3 regions of the Exiguobacterium sp. EF_C8 genome follow, and region 3 is predicted to be linked to each of the others. Evidence: riboswitches for the same ligand, from Rfam matches in the RefSeq annotation. Region 3 holds a riboswitch; each other region holds the start of a gene.

What was found. Region 3 has a riboswitch for S-adenosylmethionine ahead of mtnK (S-methyl-5-thioribose kinase). Riboswitches for the same ligand answer to the same signal wherever they lie in the genome.
Region 1: another riboswitch for S-adenosylmethionine. It lies ahead of ACY2IG_RS13255 (methionine ABC transporter ATP-binding protein); the one in region 3 lies ahead of mtnK (S-methyl-5-thioribose kinase).
Region 2: another riboswitch for S-adenosylmethionine. It lies ahead of ACY2IG_RS16310 (amino acid permease); the one in region 3 lies ahead of mtnK (S-methyl-5-thioribose kinase).

What each region holds. Positions count from the first base shown of each region.
Region 1 is NZ_CM143264.1:2,494,415-2,501,110, forward strand. It holds gene ACY2IG_RS13245 (MetQ/NlpA family ABC transporter substrate-binding protein) at 1-786, opposite strand, end outside; gene ACY2IG_RS13250 (methionine ABC transporter permease) at 819-1,484, opposite strand; gene ACY2IG_RS13255 (methionine ABC transporter ATP-binding protein) at 1,481-2,503, opposite strand; SAM riboswitch class I at 2,582-2,686, opposite strand; gene ACY2IG_RS13260 (bifunctional cystathionine gamma-lyase/homocysteine desulfhydrase) at 2,744-3,910, opposite strand; gene ACY2IG_RS13265 (PLP-dependent cysteine synthase family protein) at 3,903-4,826, opposite strand; gene ACY2IG_RS13270 (S-ribosylhomocysteine lyase) at 4,823-5,287, opposite strand; gene ACY2IG_RS13275 (class I SAM-dependent methyltransferase) at 5,291-5,929, opposite strand; gene ACY2IG_RS13280 (thioredoxin family protein) at 6,469-6,696, opposite strand, start outside.
Region 2 is NZ_CM143264.1:3,088,523-3,095,218, reverse strand. It holds gene ACY2IG_RS16330 (GntP family permease) at 1-643, opposite strand, end outside; gene gntK (gluconokinase) at 668-2,209, opposite strand; gene ACY2IG_RS16320 (GntR family transcriptional regulator) at 2,202-2,918, opposite strand; gene ACY2IG_RS16315 (ketopantoate reductase family protein) at 3,101-4,018, shown strand; SAM riboswitch class I at 4,055-4,156, shown strand; gene ACY2IG_RS16310 (amino acid permease) at 4,234-5,637, shown strand; gene mmuM (homocysteine S-methyltransferase) at 5,612-6,544, shown strand; gene ACY2IG_RS16300 (MarR family winged helix-turn-helix transcriptional regulator) at 6,615-6,696, opposite strand, start outside.
Region 3 is NZ_CM143264.1:461,880-468,575, reverse strand. It holds gene ACY2IG_RS02555 (sugar ABC transporter ATP-binding protein) at 1-982, opposite strand, end outside; gene ACY2IG_RS02550 (sugar ABC transporter substrate-binding protein) at 979-2,058, opposite strand; gene mtnA (S-methyl-5-thioribose-1-phosphate isomerase) at 2,070-3,119, opposite strand; gene mtnK (S-methyl-5-thioribose kinase) at 3,116-4,282, opposite strand; SAM riboswitch class I at 4,360-4,463, opposite strand; SAM riboswitch class I at 4,669-4,770, shown strand; gene ACY2IG_RS02535 (2,3-diketo-5-methylthiopentyl-1-phosphate enolase) at 4,841-6,031, shown strand; gene ACY2IG_RS02530 (2-hydroxy-3-keto-5-methylthiopentenyl-1-phosphate phosphatase) at 6,028-6,687, shown strand; gene ACY2IG_RS02525 (methylthioribulose 1-phosphate dehydratase) at 6,684-6,696, shown strand, end outside.

The DNA.
Region 1 (6,696 bases), 1.1 Mb from region 3:
AATCCAATCTTGGTTTTTCTTTTCGTGTAGAACGTCAAGAAGTGCTGTGACACGCTTGTCTTTTTCATCACCATCACGTGTAACGATGATGTTGACGTATGGTGAAGACTCATCTTCTGACGCGATCGCGTCTTTCAACGGGTTCAAACCGTTATCGATCGCATAGTTCGTGTTGATGAGGACTGCGTCGCCTTCATTGTTTTTGTAAGCTTGCGGAAGAAGCGATGCTTCGATGTTCGTCTTGAACTTGAGTTTCTTCGGGTTCTCCGCGATGTCACCGAGTTGCGCGTCTGTCGTTTTACCGTCTTTGAGTTTGATTAATCCTTCGTTTTGAAGGAACGTCAAGACTCGACCGCGTTCCGCGACGTTTGAGCTCGTTAAGATCGTTGCACCGTTTGGCAACTTATCGAGTGACTTGTATTTCTTCGAATAGATACCGAGTGGTTCAACGTGGACGCCACCTGCGTTCGCAAACTTATACGATTTGTTTTCTTTCTCTTGTTGCTCGAGATACGGCACATGCTGGAAGTAGTTCGCGTCGAGTTCTTTTTCAGCGAGCGCTTTGTTCGGAAGCACATAATCTTGGAATTTCTTGATTTCAAGTTTGTAGCCTTTTGCTTCATATTCCTTTTTAACGTGCTCGAGAATCTCAGCGTGCGGTACGTTTGAAGCACCGATGACGAGTGTCTTGTTGTCGCTTCCTGATGATTTTTCGCCACAAGCAGCAAGACTGATTGCTAAAACGGATACAGCGGCAGTACCTACGAATTTTTTCCAAACTTTCATGAATGATTCCTCCAATATGAATAAAATTTGAATTAACGTTTATCGATTGCTCGGATCAGTAAGTCCCCAATGATTTGGATGACGAAGACGATTGCTAAGATTAAGAGTGTCGCAATGACGATGACATCGTTTTGAGAACGCTGGAATCCTTCGATGAAGGCCATGTCCCCGAGTCCACCTCCGCCGACTACTCCGGCCATTGCCGTGTAACCGACAAGTGCAACGAGTGTAACCGTGATACCAGAAACGATAGCAGGCAATGCTTCTGGGATTAAGACTTTGTAGATGATTTGGAACTTCGTCGCGCCCATCGATTCAGCTGCCTCGATGACACCTTTATCGACTTCGCGAAGTGCGAGTTCAACCATCCGACCGTAGAACGGTGCGGCTCCTAAAATCAGTGCCGGTAATGCTGCTGTTGGTCCGAGGAACGAACCGACGACTGCTTTCGTAAATGGAATCAATAAGATCAGTAAGATGATGAACGGAATCGAACGGAAGACGTTAACGATCAAGCTCAAGATCGAATAAAACGCCCGATTTTTGAACAACAATTCTTCATTTGTCGCAAACAATAATAAACCAATGATCAAACCGAGAACGAATGTCGAAAGACCAGCGACTGCCGTCATATAGATCGTACTGCCTGTCGCTTCCCACACCATGTCCCAGTCTAGGTTGTCAAAGAATGAAATCATCGGTGATCCACCTCCACTTCAACATCACTGGCTTGAAGCTTCGTGATGACCGCTTGTGTTGCTTCTGTTTCCCCGATTAACTGAATGAACAGCGTACCGAGCGCCCCTTCCTGTGATTGACCGACGTTTCCGCCGATGATATTGAACAGGACGGGTGAATCCTTCATGACTTCCGCGAGGATCGGACTTTCCGCCGTCGATCCGACGAATGTCAACTGAACGATTTTTCCGGTTGGGTAGCGTTCGCGGAGTTTCGCGAACGTCAACTCGTTTTCCGATGGCGACGTCAATTGTTTGACGAATTCCTTCGTCATCGCTTGCTTCGGATGACGGAAGACTTCTGCGACCGGTCCTTGTTCGACGATTTTACCGGCCTCCATGACGGCGACCCGGTGACAGATTTTTTGAATGACGTGCATCTCGTGTGTGATCAAGACGATCGTCAGTTTCAATTTTTCATTGATGTCGACGAGTAACTCAAGAATCGAGTCCGTCGTCTTCGGATCGAGTGCACTTGTTGCCTCGTCACATAAGAGAACGTCCGGGTTCGATGCCAGTGCCCGAGCGATACCGACACGTTGCTTTTGACCACCGGATAATTGCGACGGATAGGCTTTTTCGCGTCCATCCAAACCAACGAGTTGGATCAGTTCCGCGACCCGTTCCTTGCGGCGTGCCTTCGGAAAGCCACCAAGTTCGAGTGGGAACATGATGTTCTCTTCAACTGTTCGTGACCAAAGTAAGTTGAAGTGCTGGAAGACCATCGAGACATTCTTGCGGACGCCCCGTAATTCTCTAGGTTTCAGCGATGTCATTTCGACACCATCGATTTGGATCGAACCACTCGTCGGTGCCTCAAGCATATTCAGCAATCGGATCAAGGTCGATTTCCCTGCTCCGGAATAACCGATTATTCCAAAAATTTCACCGCGCTCGATTGTCAGATCGACATTCGCGACGGCTTCGACCGCTCCGCGCTTTGAGCGATAAATCTTTCCTACGTCTTGTAAACGAATCACAACTGTCCCTCCTAAAATAAAAAAAGTGCGCGCGTTTTAGAGCAAACGCGCGCACTTTTCAGTACACAAAACCATTTGCTCTCATCTCCCAGACTTTTGTCTGCTGGAATTAGCACCACTTCGGATTAGATCCGCGGTTGCCGGGTTTCATCGGGCCAGTCCCTCCACCACTCTTGATAAGAGTTTCGGTATTAAGTTTGTAGAATATATTCTGAATATTAGCAGGGGTTATTTTTGTTGTCAAACAGTTTTTTCAGAAACTTTTTCGAGGAACGTGAAAGCACGCGTTAAGTCTTCTTTCAAATCCTCCGCATCCTCAAGTCCAACTGAAATCCGGACGAGACCGTCCGTGATGCCGAGTTCTGCGCGACGTTCTGCTGGGATCGACGCGTGCGTCATCCGTGCCGGAACCGAAATCAGGCTCTCGACGGCACCAAGACTCTCAGCAAGTGTGAAGAAATGTGTCGCCTCGACGAGTTTTTCTGCGTTCGCTGCTGAACCGACATCAAAGCTGATCATCCCACCAAATCCAGTCGCTTGTTTCGCTTGGATGTCGTGACCAGGATGCGATGCAAGTCCTGGGTAGAAGATGTTCGAGACGATGTCTTGCGCTTGCAAGAACGCAACGAGATCATGGGCTGTCTCTTCGATCGCATCCATCCGGATACCGAGTGTACGAAGACCACGGACGAGCAAGAAGCTGTCTTGCGGTCCAAGCACGCCGCCTGTCGAGTTTTGGATGAAGTGCATCTCTTCGCCGAGCGCATCATCTTTGACGACGACAAGTCCAGCGACGACGTCCGAGTGTCCGCCGATGTATTTCGTCGCACTGTGCAAGACGATGTCTGCACCGAGCGCGAGTGGTTGTTGATGATATGGTGTCGCGAACGTGTTGTCGACGACGAGTTTAAGATCGTGACGTTTGGCGATCGTTGCGATCGCTGCGATGTCCGTTACTTTCAACAACGGGTTCGTCGGTGTTTCGACGTAGACGATCTTCGTGTTGTCTTGGATCGCTGCTTCCGTTGCTGCAAGGTCCGTCGTATCGACGAATGTCACTTGAATGTTGAACTTCGGTAAGACGCGTTGCATCAAGCGGAACGTACCACCGTAGACATCATCTGTCATGACGATGTGGTCGCCAGACTCAAGCAAGTGGAAGACGGCATGAATCGCTGCCATCCCAGAACCGAACGCAAAACCACGTGCGCCGCCTTCAAGATCCGCAATCAATCGTTCGATGCTCGTCCGTGTCGGGTTCGCTGTCCGTGAGTATTCGTATCCGTCCTTAAGTTGACCGATTTTATCTTGCTTGTATGTGCTTGTTTGATAGATTGGAGGTGTAACGGCTCCTGTTGCCCGATCGACACCTGTTCCTCCATGAATCAATGCTGTCTTCTTACGCATGAGTTTCGTCCACCTTTTCAAAGATTTGTTGGCTTAAATAGCGTTCGGCACTGTCTGCGAAGACGGTGACGATCGTACTGCCGGGGTGACGCTTTGCGATATCAAGCGCAGCAACGAGCGCTGCCCCTGCTGAGCTACCGACGAGTAATCCTTCGCGAGCAGCGAGTGTATGAACCGCGTCAAATGCATCACGGTCAGAAATCGTATGAATCTCATCAACGAGTTCATGCGGAACGAGGCTTGGCCATTTCGCTGTACCGATACCTTCTGTCTTATGCGGACCGGCTGGACCACCGTTCAAGACGGAGCCTTCCGGTTCGACGATTGCTGCTTTTGTACCGAGACGTTGTTTTAAGAAGTCCGCTGTTCCGGCGAACGTACCACCTGAACCACAACCGGCAACGAACCAGTCGATATGCGGTAAGTCCGCAATCAGCTCAGGACCGAGTGTCCGCTGATACGTGACTGGGTTCTCTTCGTTTTCGAATTGTAACGGAACGTAACTATTCGGAATTTCCTGACCGAGTTCTTTTGCCCGGTCGATGGCCCCTTGCATATCGAGTTCAGTCGGCGTGTTGACGACGGTTGCGCCGAGTGCCCGCATCAACGTCTGCTTTTCCTGACTGAATTTTTCCGGAACGACACAGATGACTTGGAGATCGTATTTTTTAGCGGCGAGCGCCAAGCCGATGCCGGTATTCCCGGCTGTCGGCTCGATGATCGTACCGCCTGGTGTCACATGTCCGTTTTCGATTGCTGCATCAACGAGTTGAATGCCAAGGCGGTCTTTGACGCTGCCCCCAGGGTTCATCCATTCGAGCTTCGCCAAAATGCGCGTACCAGCAGGCAAATCGAATGAAGTGATCTCGTAGAGTGGTGTGTTTCCGACGAGGTCGCGGACGTTGTTCGCGATCATCCGAAGACGATGTCCCATTCATCACGACCGGCAAGCATTTTCTCGGCATAGTGCTTCGCTCCTTTGAGGTCATGTGCGCTCGCAAATCCACATTGGACTTCGTTTTGCGCTGGAATCTCTTCTGCTGCGAGGACGTCTTTCAACGTCTTCTCAACGAGTTCGCTCATTTTTTCGACCGAGTCGAAGTTCATCATCGCCATATAGAAACCTGTTTGGCATCCCATCGGCGAGACATCGATGACATCATCCGAGTAGTTACGGATGTTTTCAGCAAGTAAGTGCTCGAGTGTGTGCATCGCACGCATCGGCATTTGCTCAACGTTTGGTTGTGTGAAACGGATATCGTATTTGACGACTTGGTCGACTTTACCTTCTTTATATCCTGCGACGCGGATGTAAGGTGCTTTGACTTTCGTATGATCCAGGTTAAAGCTTTCGACGTTCATTTTTTGAAGTGCCATGATTTATTCCCCCATTTTCTCGGCTTCTACGAGCCAGACGAAGTGATTGTATTGTATAAATTTAACAGTGAATCCTCGTGATGTAAACAATTCTTCCATGACTGGAATCAACGGGTAAAACTCGCGTTCGAGATCTTCCGCTAACGCATCAAACCCTTGAGCACGTGCTTCACGGATCGTTTGCAGGCGTGCCTCTTCTGAGACGAACATCGTATCCGCGTAGACGATTTTTCCGTCTGCCGGTAAATGTGATGCCATCAGTTCGATTGCTTCTCCCTTTTCCTCATCTGTTAGATGATGAAACGCATACGTCGAAACAAAACTGCGTGCTTCCTTCGCCTCGAACGAGAGGAAGTGACCGTCTTGTACATCAAGTGACGGAATCTTTTCCGTCAGGATTGCCCGCATCTCCGGACTTGGTTCGACGGCGAGTACGGCGTCGTGACGTGCCAGAAGACGTTGTGTCAGGTTCCCTGTGCCTGCTCCGAATTCAATGACCGGCGACTGCGCTTTATCCGCAACTGTATCCAAAATCTCATCGTATCGACGAAAAACCTCTTTATACTCCGGATCATGTCCGGTTACTGTCTCGTCATACGTTGATGCCCATTCTGTGAAAACATCCATAAAACGTACTGTCATGCCTTGTCGTCCTCCATCTCACCAGTTAATTCCGAGTAATCGGATATGAATTAAAGTAATTTTCCTTATTCGCATTGTAGCAAGGAGATTCTATCCTGGCAAGCGACCGGCTCGAAAAACTTCCAGAAAACAAAAAAAAGGCGTTGCCGGCGAACCGACAACACGAATAATGTGGTTAGAAATGCTACGAAGGAAAACCCAGCTCCATTCGGAATTGTTCGCTCTTCCGCGTGGAGGACGGCGCCTGTTCGACATGATCGCCAGCTTACGTTCACTTCCTGATCGGTCCTTTCGATCCACCACCCGTTCATTGCACCGCTTCGTCTTTGGGGGACGACTTAAGGGGAAACAATACACCGGCTTAGGATGGGAGAAAGGGTTCAGGACTTGAATCGTATTGAACGATCATCTCTGCTAGACTTCCTATAATGCATTTCTAGAAGTTGTTATGAATATACCATTCATATTTCTGCGTTGTCAACGGATTATTGTAAATATTCCGACAATTTAACAAAAAGAAAAATCCAATCGGACTTTTCTTACCGTTCTTGACAGAAAGCAAAGACGTTTTGGACAGACTGGAAAGCATAAAGTCGCTCTACGACTTGGTTTTCTTCAATTCGCAACAACGCAGGAACACTCATGACACGGGCTTCTTCTAAGAAATCCGGAATGAAATTCCCGTTCGCCTTCTGAATCGATTGACCTGATTCCGTCGCTTCGACGATATCGAGCATTCGTTCCGCGATAGCGCATGTCCCGCACAT
Region 2 (6,696 bases), 470 kb from region 3:
CGAGTGACGCGATGTTTCCTGTGCGTGTAAACGATCCAGGTACGAGTCGTTTCGCGATCTTCGTAAAAACAGGACCAGCAATGATGACTGTCGGAACAGCAACGATGAAACCATACAATAAGACTTCCCCGATATTGGCTTTATACTCCCCTGCGATGACGGTCGGACCTGGGTGAGGTGGTAAGAAGCCGTGCGTGACAGACAGTGCTGCGACCATTGGGATCCCAAGATATAAGATCGAGACGCGGAGCTGGCGTGAAATCGCAAAGACGATTGGAATCAACAGAACGAGTCCGACTTCGAAGAAGAGTGCGATTCCGATGATGAACGAAGCAACGACGACCGCCCATTGGATGTTCTTTTCCCCGAATCGTGCGACAAGCGTCATCGCGATTCGCTGCGCCCCCCCGGCGTCAGCGATTAGCTTTCCAAGCATCGCACCAAGACCAAAGATCAGAGCTAGGTGACCGAGTGTTCCTCCGATACCGGCTTCGATCGTCTTGACGATCTGATCGAGCGGCATACCGAGTAATAGTGCAACGCCAAAGGAAACGATGATGAGTGAAACGAACGTATTTAATTTTAACCCCATGATGAGAACGAGCAATGCGACGATCCCAATTCCTACGATGACTAAAGGCATGATGACTTCCCCCAAAAGATTAAGTTAGTTTTCCTCTTGAATCAAGCTCCGTTGATACATAGCAATTCGTTTGTGGTCTTCGGATAATGTCCGCGCTAGACTAATGAAAATCGGTAAAAGCTGACGATATTCATGCATCGCTTCTTCATTTGGTACATGGCGATGTGTTTCCCCAATCATCTTGGATACGACTTCGAACGAATCGATTTCCCCTGTCGCATACAGTCCGAGAATACAAGCGCCAAGACATGAACTTTCGAAACTTTCCGGAATGACGACTTCCGACTCAAAGATGTCCGCAATCATTTGGCGCCAGACTTCAGACCGGGCAAATCCACCGGTTGCCTGAATCCGCGTCACAGGACCATCCATGCATTCGACGAGTGCGAGGAAGACGGTATACAGATTGTAGATGACGCCTTCTAGTGCTGCCCGGATCATGTGCTCTTTTTTGTGTGAGAGCGTCAAACCGAAGAATGAACCGCTGACGTCCGGATTCCATAGCGGTGCTCGTTCACCGGACAAGTAAGGATGGAACAACAGACCGTCGGACCCCGGGCGGACGCGTTCGGCAATCTTCGTCAGGACAGCATACGGATCGATGCCGAGGCGTTTTGCTGTCTCGACTTCTGCTGAAGCGAGTTCGTCACGAATCCACCGTAAGACCATTCCTCCGTTATTGACGGGGCCGCCGATGACCCAGTGGTCCTCGGTCAGTGCGTAACAGAACGTTCGTCCTTTTTCATCCGTTTGTGGACGATCAATGATCGTTCGGATGGCACCGCTCGTTCCGATCGTGATCGCGATTTCCCCTTTGCGAATCGCGTTGACACCTAAATTGGAGAGGACACCATCACTGGCACCGACTAAGAACGGCGTATCGACGGATAGTCCCATTTGTCGTGCGTAATCAGTATTAAGTCCGGTACATGACGTCGTTGTCGGTACGGGTTCCGATAAATAGCTTGCATCGATACCCGCGACATGCAGTGCGCCCGTATCCCAACCTAATTCATGAATATTAAAGAGACCAGTTGCTGAAGCGAGAGAGTGGTCGATGACATATGTTCCGAACAGTCTTTGGAACACGAACTCCTTGATCCCGACATACTTTTTCGTTTGAGCGTGGAGCTCCGGACGATCTTCGACGAGCCAACTGATTTTGCTAAGCGGTGACATCGGATGAATCGGTGTCCCGGTCCGGTGATAGATCGAGAGACCATATTGTTCCTTAATCTTGTTCGACCATGCTTCACTCCGACTGTCCGCCCATGTGATGCAGGCAGTCAACGGTTGATGTTGTGCGTCCATCGCAATCAAACTGTGCATGGCACTACTGAACGCGACGAACTTCGGTGGCATGCTCGGATGACGTTTTGTGATCAAGCGGATGGATTCGAGTACGGCATCAAAAATTTCTTCCGGATCCTGTTCCGCCGTCGAACGGTTCGGTGTGTGGAGTGGGTAACCGACGTTCGTTTGTCCGATGACCTCTCCTTTTGTCGTAAATAAGACTGCTTTCGTACTCGTCGTTCCGATATCGACGCCTAACATGTATTCAGTCATGTGAATCGACTCCTTTCGACATCATTTGTTGCGTTTTCCAGAGATCTTCGACTTCCTGAACATCATCAAAGTTCTGATGTAAGGAAGCAACCATCCGTTCACGATCTCCTGTCTCGATCGCTTCGATATACAAGGCATGGTTCGCGAGGATGCGTTCAAAGTCTTCGATGTCTTCCTCGAATCGTACCCGCATCGATAGGAGGATGAAACTTTCCATGACTGGTTTGAGATTTTGCCAAATCATGCTGACATACCCATGATCAATCGAGCGGATGATTGTTTCATGAAACAGTACGTCTTGGAAAGAGAATTCATCAGCATCCTTATATTTGACGGCAACCTTCATCATTTCGAGAATTTTGCTGAGTTCACGGACGAGTTCTGCCCGTTCGACCTTAACAAGTCGCTCGAAGACGAACGTTTCGATGAGTAACCGGACATCATAGATTTCTTGAATGTCGCGCTCGGATAAACCGACGACGACCGCCCCCATTCGTTCGAGACGAATCAACTGTTCGGCTGCAAGGACCTTTAACGCATCACGGACGGGCGAGCGACTGACTGAAAAATCAGAGGCTAATTTGTTTTCGGATAAAATGGTACCGCTTTCAATATTTCCTGAAATGATGCGCATCCGTAGCTCGTGTGCGACACGATCTCCAGCGGAAGCTTTTGCTAACCACTTCAAGGGGTATAACAGTTCTGACATGGAATCACCTGATTTCTAAAGTGAGTATACTTGTATACAAGTTAGTATAAACGTTTTTTTCTAAAATGCAAACGCTTAACTTACATTTTAGTGATTCAAGCAGGAATCAGGAAAATGGTTTCCGATATGTTAGGGTGAAGGAGTAAGTAACGAATCGATTAGTTAAAAAGGAGGTAATGCATATGCATGTTTTAGTCGTAGGTGCCGGAGCAGTTGGAGGTTATTTCGGGGGACGTCTTGCTGAGCAAGGGGAACAGGTGACATTCCTTGTTCGTCCGAAGCGCTATGAACAATTACAAAAGACAGGGTTACAGATCACTAGTCCTCATGGTGATGTTATGATCACGCCTCAGTTAGTGACACGAGACATGCGACTGAATCACACATTTGATGTCGTCTTACTTTCGACGAAAGCCTATCACTTGGATGATGTCCTACAGGATCTTGCGCCATTTGTTTCGAGCGAGACGTACATCATTCCTTTGTTGAACGGCATGCAGCATATACGACGGTTAACAGAAGTCTTCGGAGAAGATCGAGTACTGGGCGGGCTTTGCTTCATTGAATCGACGCTTGATGCAGAAGGGCGTATTGTACAGACAAGCCCGTCGCATCGGCTATTGTTTGGTTCACGAACCGGTAAACCAACAGCGCGTTTAGAGGAGATTGCAACACGTTTTGCGAAAGCGAAGGCACTGATGGCGTACTCGATGCATATCATGGATGACATGTGGCAAAAGTACCTCTTCATTTCGACATTTGCGGGCGTGACGACACTATTTCGCTCTGCCATCGGTCCAATTCGCAAGGACCCAATTGGTCATCAGATGATTCAAGACGTCATGAAGGAAGCGAAGCAAGCGATGGAAGAACAAGGCGCAGTCTTTAATGACGATGTAGAAGCGGTCTTGCTGAAGCAGATGCATGCAATGGAAGACACGATGAAATCGTCAATGTTACGGGACATGGAAAAGGGTCAGCCCGTCGAAGTGAAACATTTCTTTAGTACGTTGCTCGAAACACGCTCTTCACGTCATCTTCAACTGATTGAATCTAATTTATGGATCTATCAAAAAAATCGGGAAATGCCTGTTGACTGAATTATCTGCATTCTGATATGGTTAGGAACAATTACATACTTATCCAGAGAGGTGGAGGGACTGGCCCTATGAAACCTCAGCAACAGGTCGAAAGATACTGTGCTAATTCCTGCGGGTGCTGCACCCGATCGATAAGATTTCCGAATTGTCGACCGACGCATCCGTGAGGATGCGTTTTTTGTTTGAAATAGGGGGAACGAGGAGGAAATGGATTCATGAAAACGAGCGGAGCGTTTCGACGCAAGATGGAATCACGTCATCTGATCATGCTGTCGTTAGGAGGCGTCATTGGAACAGGATTATTTTTAAGTACAGGTTATACGTTGGAACAAGCGGGACGTGTCGGAACGATTTTGTCGTATTTGATCGGAGCCGTCGTCGTCTACTTAGTCATGCTAAGTCTTGGCGAACTCGCTGTACACATGCCGGAAACCGGATCATTCCATAAGTACGCAACGAAGTATATCGGACCCGGTACCGGTTATACGGTGGCCTGGCTCTACTGGCTGACGTGGACGGTCGCCCTTGGTTCAGAATTCACGGCAGCAGGCATTTTAATGCAACGTTGGTTCCCGTCGATTCCAGTCTGGGTGTTCAGTGCATTATTCGCTGCGATGATCCTTGGTATCAACGTCTTGAAGGTCCGCGTATTTGCTGAAGTCGAGTTTTGGTTCTCCGCCATTAAGGTCGTAACGATCATTGCTTTCATTTTACTTGGTGCGGGAGCCATCGTTGGCTTCATCCCATTACAAGATGGTAGCCCAGCACCATTCTTTTCTTCCTTAACGGAAGGAGGATTGTTTCCAAATGGAGCATTTGCGATCTTCATGACGATGCTTGCTGTGAACTTTGCTTACTCAGGAACGGAATTGATCGGCGTCGCAGCGGGTGAAGCGGTCGATCCGAAGCGGACGATTCCGCTTGCGATCCGAACAACGATTTTGCGACTCGTCCTCTTTTTCGTCGGTACGATCATCGTATTAGCCGTCTTATTGCCAACGGAAGGGAAGGGCGTGCTCGAAAGTCCGTTCGTTGCGGTGTTCGAACGAATCGGAATTCCGTATGCGGCAGACGTGATGAACTTCGTCATTCTGACAGCGATCTTGTCGGCAGCGAACTCTGGGCTTTACGCTGCCTCCCGGATGCTTTGGTCGCTTGCGAACGAACGCATGATTCCGCGCTTCTTCGCCCAGGTGACGCCAAGTGGGGTTCCACTTCGAGCTGTATTGTTCAGCATGCTTGGCGGAGGACTTGCTTTGCTGTCTAGCATCTATGCAGCAGGAAGTGTCTATATTGCGCTCGTCTCGATTTCCGGCCTTGCTGTCGTCGTCGTCTGGATGAGTATCAGCGTTGCGCAGTATCGCTTCCGGAAACAATTCCTCCGCGAAGGGCATACGGTCGACGAATTGGTCTATCGTACACCACTCTTTCCATTGGTACCGATCGCCGCTTTCGTCGTCTGTTTGATTTCCCTGATTGGTATCGGATTTGATCCGACGCAACGAGTCGCCTTGTATTGCGGTATCCCATTCATCGTGATCTGTTATGTCGTTCATGCGTTCACGAATTCTTCTCAGAAACGGAGTGTTGAAGATGTCCCGAATCAAAAATCCAGTTGATCAACGATTACAGGAAGTTCCTTTCCTAATTTTAGATGGTGCGCTTGCGACTGAACTCGAACAAAAGGGATTCGACCTGAACGATCCACTCTGGTCAGCACGCCTCTTAATCGAAGCACCGGAACAGATTGAGCGTGTCCATCACGATTACTTTGAAGTAGGCGCCGATGTTGCGATCACCTCAAGCTATCAAGCAAGTATCGAAGGATTCAAGCAACGTCACATCACGACCGAGGAAGCACAAGCGTTAATTCGACAAACGGTTACCTTAGCGCAAGATGCACGGACGCGTAGCGGAAAGAGTGCCGCATTGATCGCGGGATCAGTTGGTCCTTATGGTGCCTACTTAGCAGATGGTTCTGAGTATCGCGGTCATTATGGTGTGTCAGCAGATGTGCTAGAAGCCTTCCACAGACCGCGCATCGAAGCATTGATTGAAGCGGGGGCTGATCTGCTGGCATTCGAGACGATTCCGTCGCTTGAGGAAGCTGTCGTGTTGTTCGGGATTCTCGAAGCGTTCCCGGAAGTATCTGCTTGGCTGACGTTCTCGCTTCAAGATGCGACGCACATCAGTGAGGGAACACCGCTTGCGATATGCATCGAGACAATCGGACAGCATCCGCAACTTGCAGCAATCGGTGCAAATTGTTTTCCGGCATCCTACGCGACCGACTTCATCCGTCAAGTTAAGACGTTGACGAGTGTTCCAATCATTGTCTATCCGAACTCCGGTGAAGTCTATGATCCGGTCGCAAAGACGTGGTCGGGTACGAATCAGTGCACGTCGTTCCAAGCCATCGCAAAGACATGGTATGAAGCTGGAGCACGATTGATTGGCGGTTGTTGTAGAACTTCACCGGAACATATCGCGCAAATTCGTTCGGTTTGCCAGGTTTCTCATACGTGATGAATGATGACGAAAAAACGGACACGAAATCAATCGATTTCGCGTCCGTTTTTTTAATGGTGTGATTCCATTACCGTTCGCGCAAGGCGCGATTGAATTGTTGCAATAGGCGTCCGAAATCTTCTGCATCATCCGCTGGCCAGTCTGTCAGT
Region 3 (6,696 bases):
CTTGTGGATTGCGAAGGCGATGGGCTTTTCCACCTATACGAACCTCCCCTTCCTGAAACGGGCGATCACCGAATAATGCTTTGCATAATTCCGTTTTACCGGCACCGACAAGACCTGCGATACCAACGACTTCCCCTGCTTGAACCGTCATGGAGATGTCGTGGACGTCCGCATTCGTGGCACTCTCGACCGTCAGTACGTTCGTCGCATTGACCCGTGACGTTTTCGCGACAGACGTAAGCTTACGCCCGAGCATCTGCTCAACGACAGCTTCCTTCGTGATGTCTGTCAAAAGATGTCGCGAGATGAGTTGACCGTCGCGCATGACCGAGATGGAGTCGCAAATGTCATACAATTCTTGTAGACGGTGGGAAATGAAAATGATCCCAAGTCCTCGTTCCGCTAAACGACGCACGACTGAAAAGAGATGGCTTGTTTCCGCCTGACTGAGAGGTGCCGTCGGTTCATCCAAAATTAAAAAACGACGTTTTTGAACGAGGGCGCGTGCAACCAATACGAGTTGCTTTTCAGCAAGACGTAATTCTTCGACACGTGTCTTGACGGAAATATCCGCCTGTAATGTCGCTAACGCTTCTTTTGCACGCTGTATGTAACGGCGTTGGGATACCAAACCCGTCATTGTTCCGTCCGTCAACAGATCGAGACAGATATTCTCAGCAACCGTCAAATACGGGACAAGTGCCACATCAACCTCTTGTTGGACGAGATCGATCCCGATTCGTTTTGCATCACGCGGAGATTGAATTGACAGCTCTTTTCCGTCAAGACGGATGATGCCTTCATCCGCTGTTTCCGCTCCGGATAAGACTTTCATCAGCGTCGACTTACCGGCACCATTCGCACCGACAAGCGCATGAATTTCACCAGACTTCACCTCAAAGGAGACTTGCTTGAGTGCCTGGACTCCCGGAAACGCAAGTGAAATCCCAGTCATCTCCAGGTGATGATTGATAGACGTCATTGTTTTTTATGGACGTCACGCAACCGGTCCATCCACGGCTCATTGAATTTATCCGACGTACTCCAACCTTTGATGATCGTATCGAGATTATACATCGTTGTGTCCTGCTTCAATGCTTTCTGCTCAACGAGTTTCGCATCGAGATCAAAGCTATCCGGCGTCTTCTCTCCGGCGATTTTCTTAGCCAGTAGTCGCATGTCCGTTTGTCCAATCAAGAACGGATCCACCGCACTCGTCGAAACCCAGTTGCTGCCTTTCTCACGCATCAGGTTGATGTCCTGATTTGAGACATCGATCGAGATCAATGGGATTTCTTGACGTTTATTATCCTTGAGCGATTTGTAAGCGCCTTTTGCGACTTCGTCCCATGCTCCCCAAACGGCATCAACGCTTCCTTTCGGGTATTTCGCGAGAATGGCATTCATCTTTGTCGCGATATCCCCTTGGACATCTTGGAAGTTCGTCGGTCCAACCGTCTCAAGCGTTTTGATTTTGCCGTCTGCTTCGTACGTCTTATAGATTTCTTGACGACGATCGAGCGGGGCAAAACCTGGTCCGAACCAGAGTTTGATGACACGGACCGGCTTTTTGTCCGTCACCTTCGTCACTTCATCGAGTGATAGCTTCGCAAGTTGATGATCGTTTTGGAACGTTTCCGTCACGTCTTGTAGAGATGCCCCTTTTTTCTTCGTGACCGTATCGAACGTCACGACCTTCAGTCCTTTATCGACTGCTGGTTTGATCATGTCATAGGCATAGTCTTCCTTACCGTGCGAAATGATGAGCCCATCATAATCTTGCTGAATCGCCTGCGCGACCAGTTCCTTGAACTTGACATCGTTACCTTCCGAAATGAACGTGCTGACTTTAAAGCCGAGCGCTTCTCCTTCACTTCGTGCGCCATCAAGGAATTGCTTCGTATGGTCGTCCGATGCGAGGTTACGGATGACGGCGATCTTGACGTCCGATTGAACTCCTTTTGGTACATCCTTGACGACTTTCGTCGTGGCTTCTCCATTCGCACAAGCTGCTAGTAACAGTGCCGGTGCTAGGACGGCGTAAGCTAGTTTTTTCATGACATATCTCCTTATCCGAGGGGTTGAAGCCCTGTTAATTGTTCAATCGTTTCTTCATTCGGTTGCGTGATGACACCAAGTTCGGTGATGATGCCCGTGATTAAGGTGTGTGGTGTGACATCAAAGGCCGGGTTGAAGACAGTAACTCCTTCTGGTGCTGTCGCAACACCTTGGACAGTCGTCACTTCCTGCGGATCACGTTCTTCAATTTCGATCGCGTCTCCGGAAACAAGTGAGAAATCAAACGTCGAGAGCGGTGCTGCGACGTAAAACGGGATACCGAAAGCTTGAGCGAGTAATGCTAGTTGGAACGTTCCGATCTTATTCGCCGTATCTCCGTTGCGTGTAATCCGGTCCGCCCCGACGATGATTGCATCGATCTGTTTTTCTTTCAGCGTATGGGCGACCATGTTATCTGTAATTAGCGTGACATCGATGCCGGCACGTTGTAGCTCCCATGTCGTCAGTCGTGCTCCCTGCAGTAATGGTCGCGTCTCACTCGCAAAAACAGATAATTCAATGCCGCGTTCTTTTGCGATATAGAACGGCGCAAGTGCTGTTCCATAAGCAGCGGTCGCAATCGATCCAGCATTACAGATCGTTAGGATCCGGTTACCTGACTGGAACAATTCAAGTGCATGAATCCCGATTTGACGTGACGTCTGCGCATCCTGATCGTATAAGGCAATCGTCCGCTGCTCGAGCCGTTCGCGGATCTCTTCTACCGACGTCCCGTCTTGAATGATTGGATTCAATTGATCAAGGACATTTCGTAAGTTAACAGCCGTCGGTCGTGTCGCGAGTAACGTCGCTGATGTCTCAAGCAAAGTCTGCTTATAGATCGACAGTTCTGCTTCAAACCGGTACGCCTCTTGAACGAGTACGAATCCGCCAAATAAACTGATCGCAGGCGCCCCTCGGACGCGCAGTTGTTTAATCGCTTCGACCGCTTGTGCAAGATCGGTAATGACTTCATAGTGTTCTTCCTGCGGTAGACGTGTCTGATCGAGAATCGTCAAGACACGATCTTCATAACGAATACTTTGAACGAATGTACTCATCGGCTAAGTTCCTCCGTTACGTCGAAGTTTCGTAAATCATCAAATGTCCGGCATTCGGTCCGACGTTTGATTAACGCCGATCCTAAACGTAAAGCATGTTGTTTTCGTTCTAGTCGTTCCGTCATAGAACTAATCGTTTCTAAATCAGCGACTGGTGCGAGTCCGATCGTCCGACGAATCAGTTCGCAACCGGCAAAGCCAAGGGCATCCTGCAAGATCGTGCTCAGTACATCGTCGACGAGTCCCGATGTCCGGAATGGTTCGACGGCTTCGCGTTCCCATAAGGCGCGGAACGTCGAAGCGAACGTCAGCCAGAACGTATCGATGTCGCGAATCCGGGCATCACGAAGTGCTGAATAATCCGGGTATGCTGCAAAGAATAAGTGGGCGATGAACTGTCCGACATCAAATCCGAATGGACCATAAAAGGCGAATTCTGGATCGATGACTTTCGTTTCCGTTGCCGAAGCAAAGATGCTTCCTGTATGTAGATCGCCGTGTAGCAACGCATCTCCTTTCGTGATGAAAAGCGCTTCGAGTTTTGCGACTTCGCGTTTCAACTCATCGTCCGCCCATAGACGTGCCACCTCTTCTTCAAGCCCGGCTTCAATCTCGTTCGTCTCCGCGTCATGGAACGGATCCGTGAAGATTAATTTTTCCGTGATGTCGCACAAGTCCGGATTGTAGTACGTTCGGGCGACACGTTTTTTTTCAACCGGACCAAGCGCAAAGTCCGATGTATGGAATAAAGTCCGAGCGAGATAAGAACCAATATGTTCCGCAAGCAACGGATACTGTTCACCTGCGAGTAAACCGCTTCGAACGATTGTCAGATGTGAAAGATCTTCCATGACCGTATACGCCTCGTCGTGACTAGCATGAAAAACACGCGGTACGAACGGCACGGCATGCCGGGCGAATTCACGGAGTGCGGATTGCTCGATCCACGCCCGCTCGAGTGATAGTGGCCAGCTCTCACCGACGACTTTCGCGTACGGGAGTGCTTGTTTTAGAATCAATCGATGTTCACCTTCTCGAATTCGAAAGACAAGGTTGAGATTGCCGTCGCCAATCTCTTCTGCTTCGACGGCTCCGTCGCCGATCAGTCCTAGTGAGCGGACCCGTTCGATCGCGTCCTGTTCTGTAAATGCTTTGTATGTCATCTCAGTTCCCCCTGTGTGATACACGAAAAAGCGCCTCTTTTCGTCATCGAAAAGAGGCGCAGGAAAGTCACTGCGTCCTCTTATCTCTCAGACGAAACGTCTGTTGGATGTAGCACCGTGCCAAGTGGTCGGTTGCTGCGGCGTCATCGGGCCAATTCCCTCTGCCAACTCGCGATAAGAGTCGTATGTAGTTGTCGTGTGTGATATTGATTTGAATCTTACGCAATCCTCTTCCCTGCTGTCAAACTAAAATCAGGGAGAAATGGACATCGTTTTCATGCCATCTATAGAAAGAGTATTTTCAAAAAAATAAATTTTCTAAAAATAGTTTGACAAGTCGTGACTCTCATGTAAAAATTGCAATTAGATTTCACAATTTCATCCAATTCTTATCAAGAGCAGACGGAGGGACAAGCCCTACGATGTCGCAGCAACCGACCTTTTGGCACGGTGCTAATTCTTGCAGCTACTAAGCTGACAGATAAGAGTCCACGTTCGAATCATTCATGGTCTCTTGTCGCTGACGAGAGACCATTTTTTTATTGAAGGAGGAAAGACATGGCTTACATCACAGCTACTTATCAATTGACCGCCCGCGATCGACTGGAGCAACGTGCCGAACAACTCGCGCTTGGTCTGACGGTTGGTTCCTGGACGGAGCTGAATCATCTTGAGCAACAACAACTCGCCTCGTTCAAAGGAGAAGTCGTACATACGGAAGAGCGCGACGGTAAAGGCTATATCACGATTCGTTACCCGGAACACAATGTATCGCGCGACTTTTCTGCGATCTTAACGACCGTCTTCGGAAAACTCTCACTCGACGGTGAAATCAAATTAACAGAATTGCTACTACCCGATACATTCACGTCGGATTTTCCAGGTGCGAAGTTCGGGATCGAAGGGGTTCGTTCCTTGATTGGTGTCGAAGATCGTCCACTGTTAATGAGCATCTTCAAAGGGGTCATCGGACGCGATTTATCGTTCCTTCGTGATCAACTCGAAGGACAACTTGCTGGTGGGATCGATCTCGTCAAGGACGATGAGATCCTATATGACAATCCGTTGACACCAACGATTGATCGGGCACGGATCGGACGTGAGGTTATCGATGCTCATTTCCACCGGACCGGTAAACGTGCGTTGTATGCGATCACACTTAGTGGTCCCGTCTTTACGCTCAAGGATCAAGCCAAACGATTGATTGACGCTGGAGCAACTGCTTTCTTGTTGAATACCTTCACATACGGACTCGACGTCTTACGTGAATTGGCAAGTGATCCGGAGATCAACGTTCCCATTTTCAATCATCCGGCTTACAGCGGTGCATTGATTGCCAGCCCGAACCACGGTGTTGCAGCGCCTGTCTTACTTGGCACATTACCGCGCGTTGCTGGTGCAGATTTAACGCTATTCCCGTCACCTTACGGCAATGTCGCTCTTCCGAAGGACGTCGCCCGCGGCATCGCGGTCGAAGCGACTCGCCTCGGTCAGACGAAAACGATTTTCCCTGTCCCTTCAGCCGGTATTCACCCAGGACTCGTCGCTCAACTCGTACGCGACTTCGGGATCGATTCCGTCATCAACGCTGGTGGTGGCGTACATGGTCATCCACAAGGTGCTGCGGCTGGTGTTATCGCTTTTCGTCAAGCACTTGATGCGGCACTCGCAAATGAATCCCTATCGAATGCTGCGTCACGACATGAAGAATTACGAGTCGCGCTTGACGCTTGGGGGATCAAGTCATGACCTTACGAATTCTTTGTGACTTCGACGGTACCGTAACGATGCAGGATAACATCATTGCACTCATGGAGGTATTTGTGCCAGTGAATGACTTCGAACCGTTGAAACGTGGCGTGCTCGACCGGACGTTATCGATCCAAAGTGGTGTCGGGCAGATGTTCGCGCTTCTGCCGTCCGACGGTAAAGCGGACTATCTTGATTTCTTGATGGAGCGCGCCGTCATTCGCGAAGGATTTTCGGAGTTGCTTCAGTACAGTCGTCGTCAAGGAATCCATTTTTCGATTGTTAGCGGTGGAATGGACTTTTTCGTCGAACCGATCTTAGCACCGTTCCTCGAGCAAGAGCAGATTTACTGTAACATTGCCGATTTCAGTGGTCCATTCGTCCACATCGATTGGCCACACGCCTGCGATGCCCATTGCACGAAGGGATGCGGCTGTTGTAAAACATCCGTTGCCCGTACATTATGCAAAGACGATGACGTCATCATCGTCATCGGTGACTCAGTGACGGACTTCGAACTCGCAAAACAAGCGGATCGTGTCTATGCCCGTGATTATCTGATCACGTTGTGTGAAGAAAATGATATCGCCTATACACCTTTTGAGACGTTCCACGATATCGTTCATGATTTAGCACGATCGGAGGTGACGATATGACATTCATGC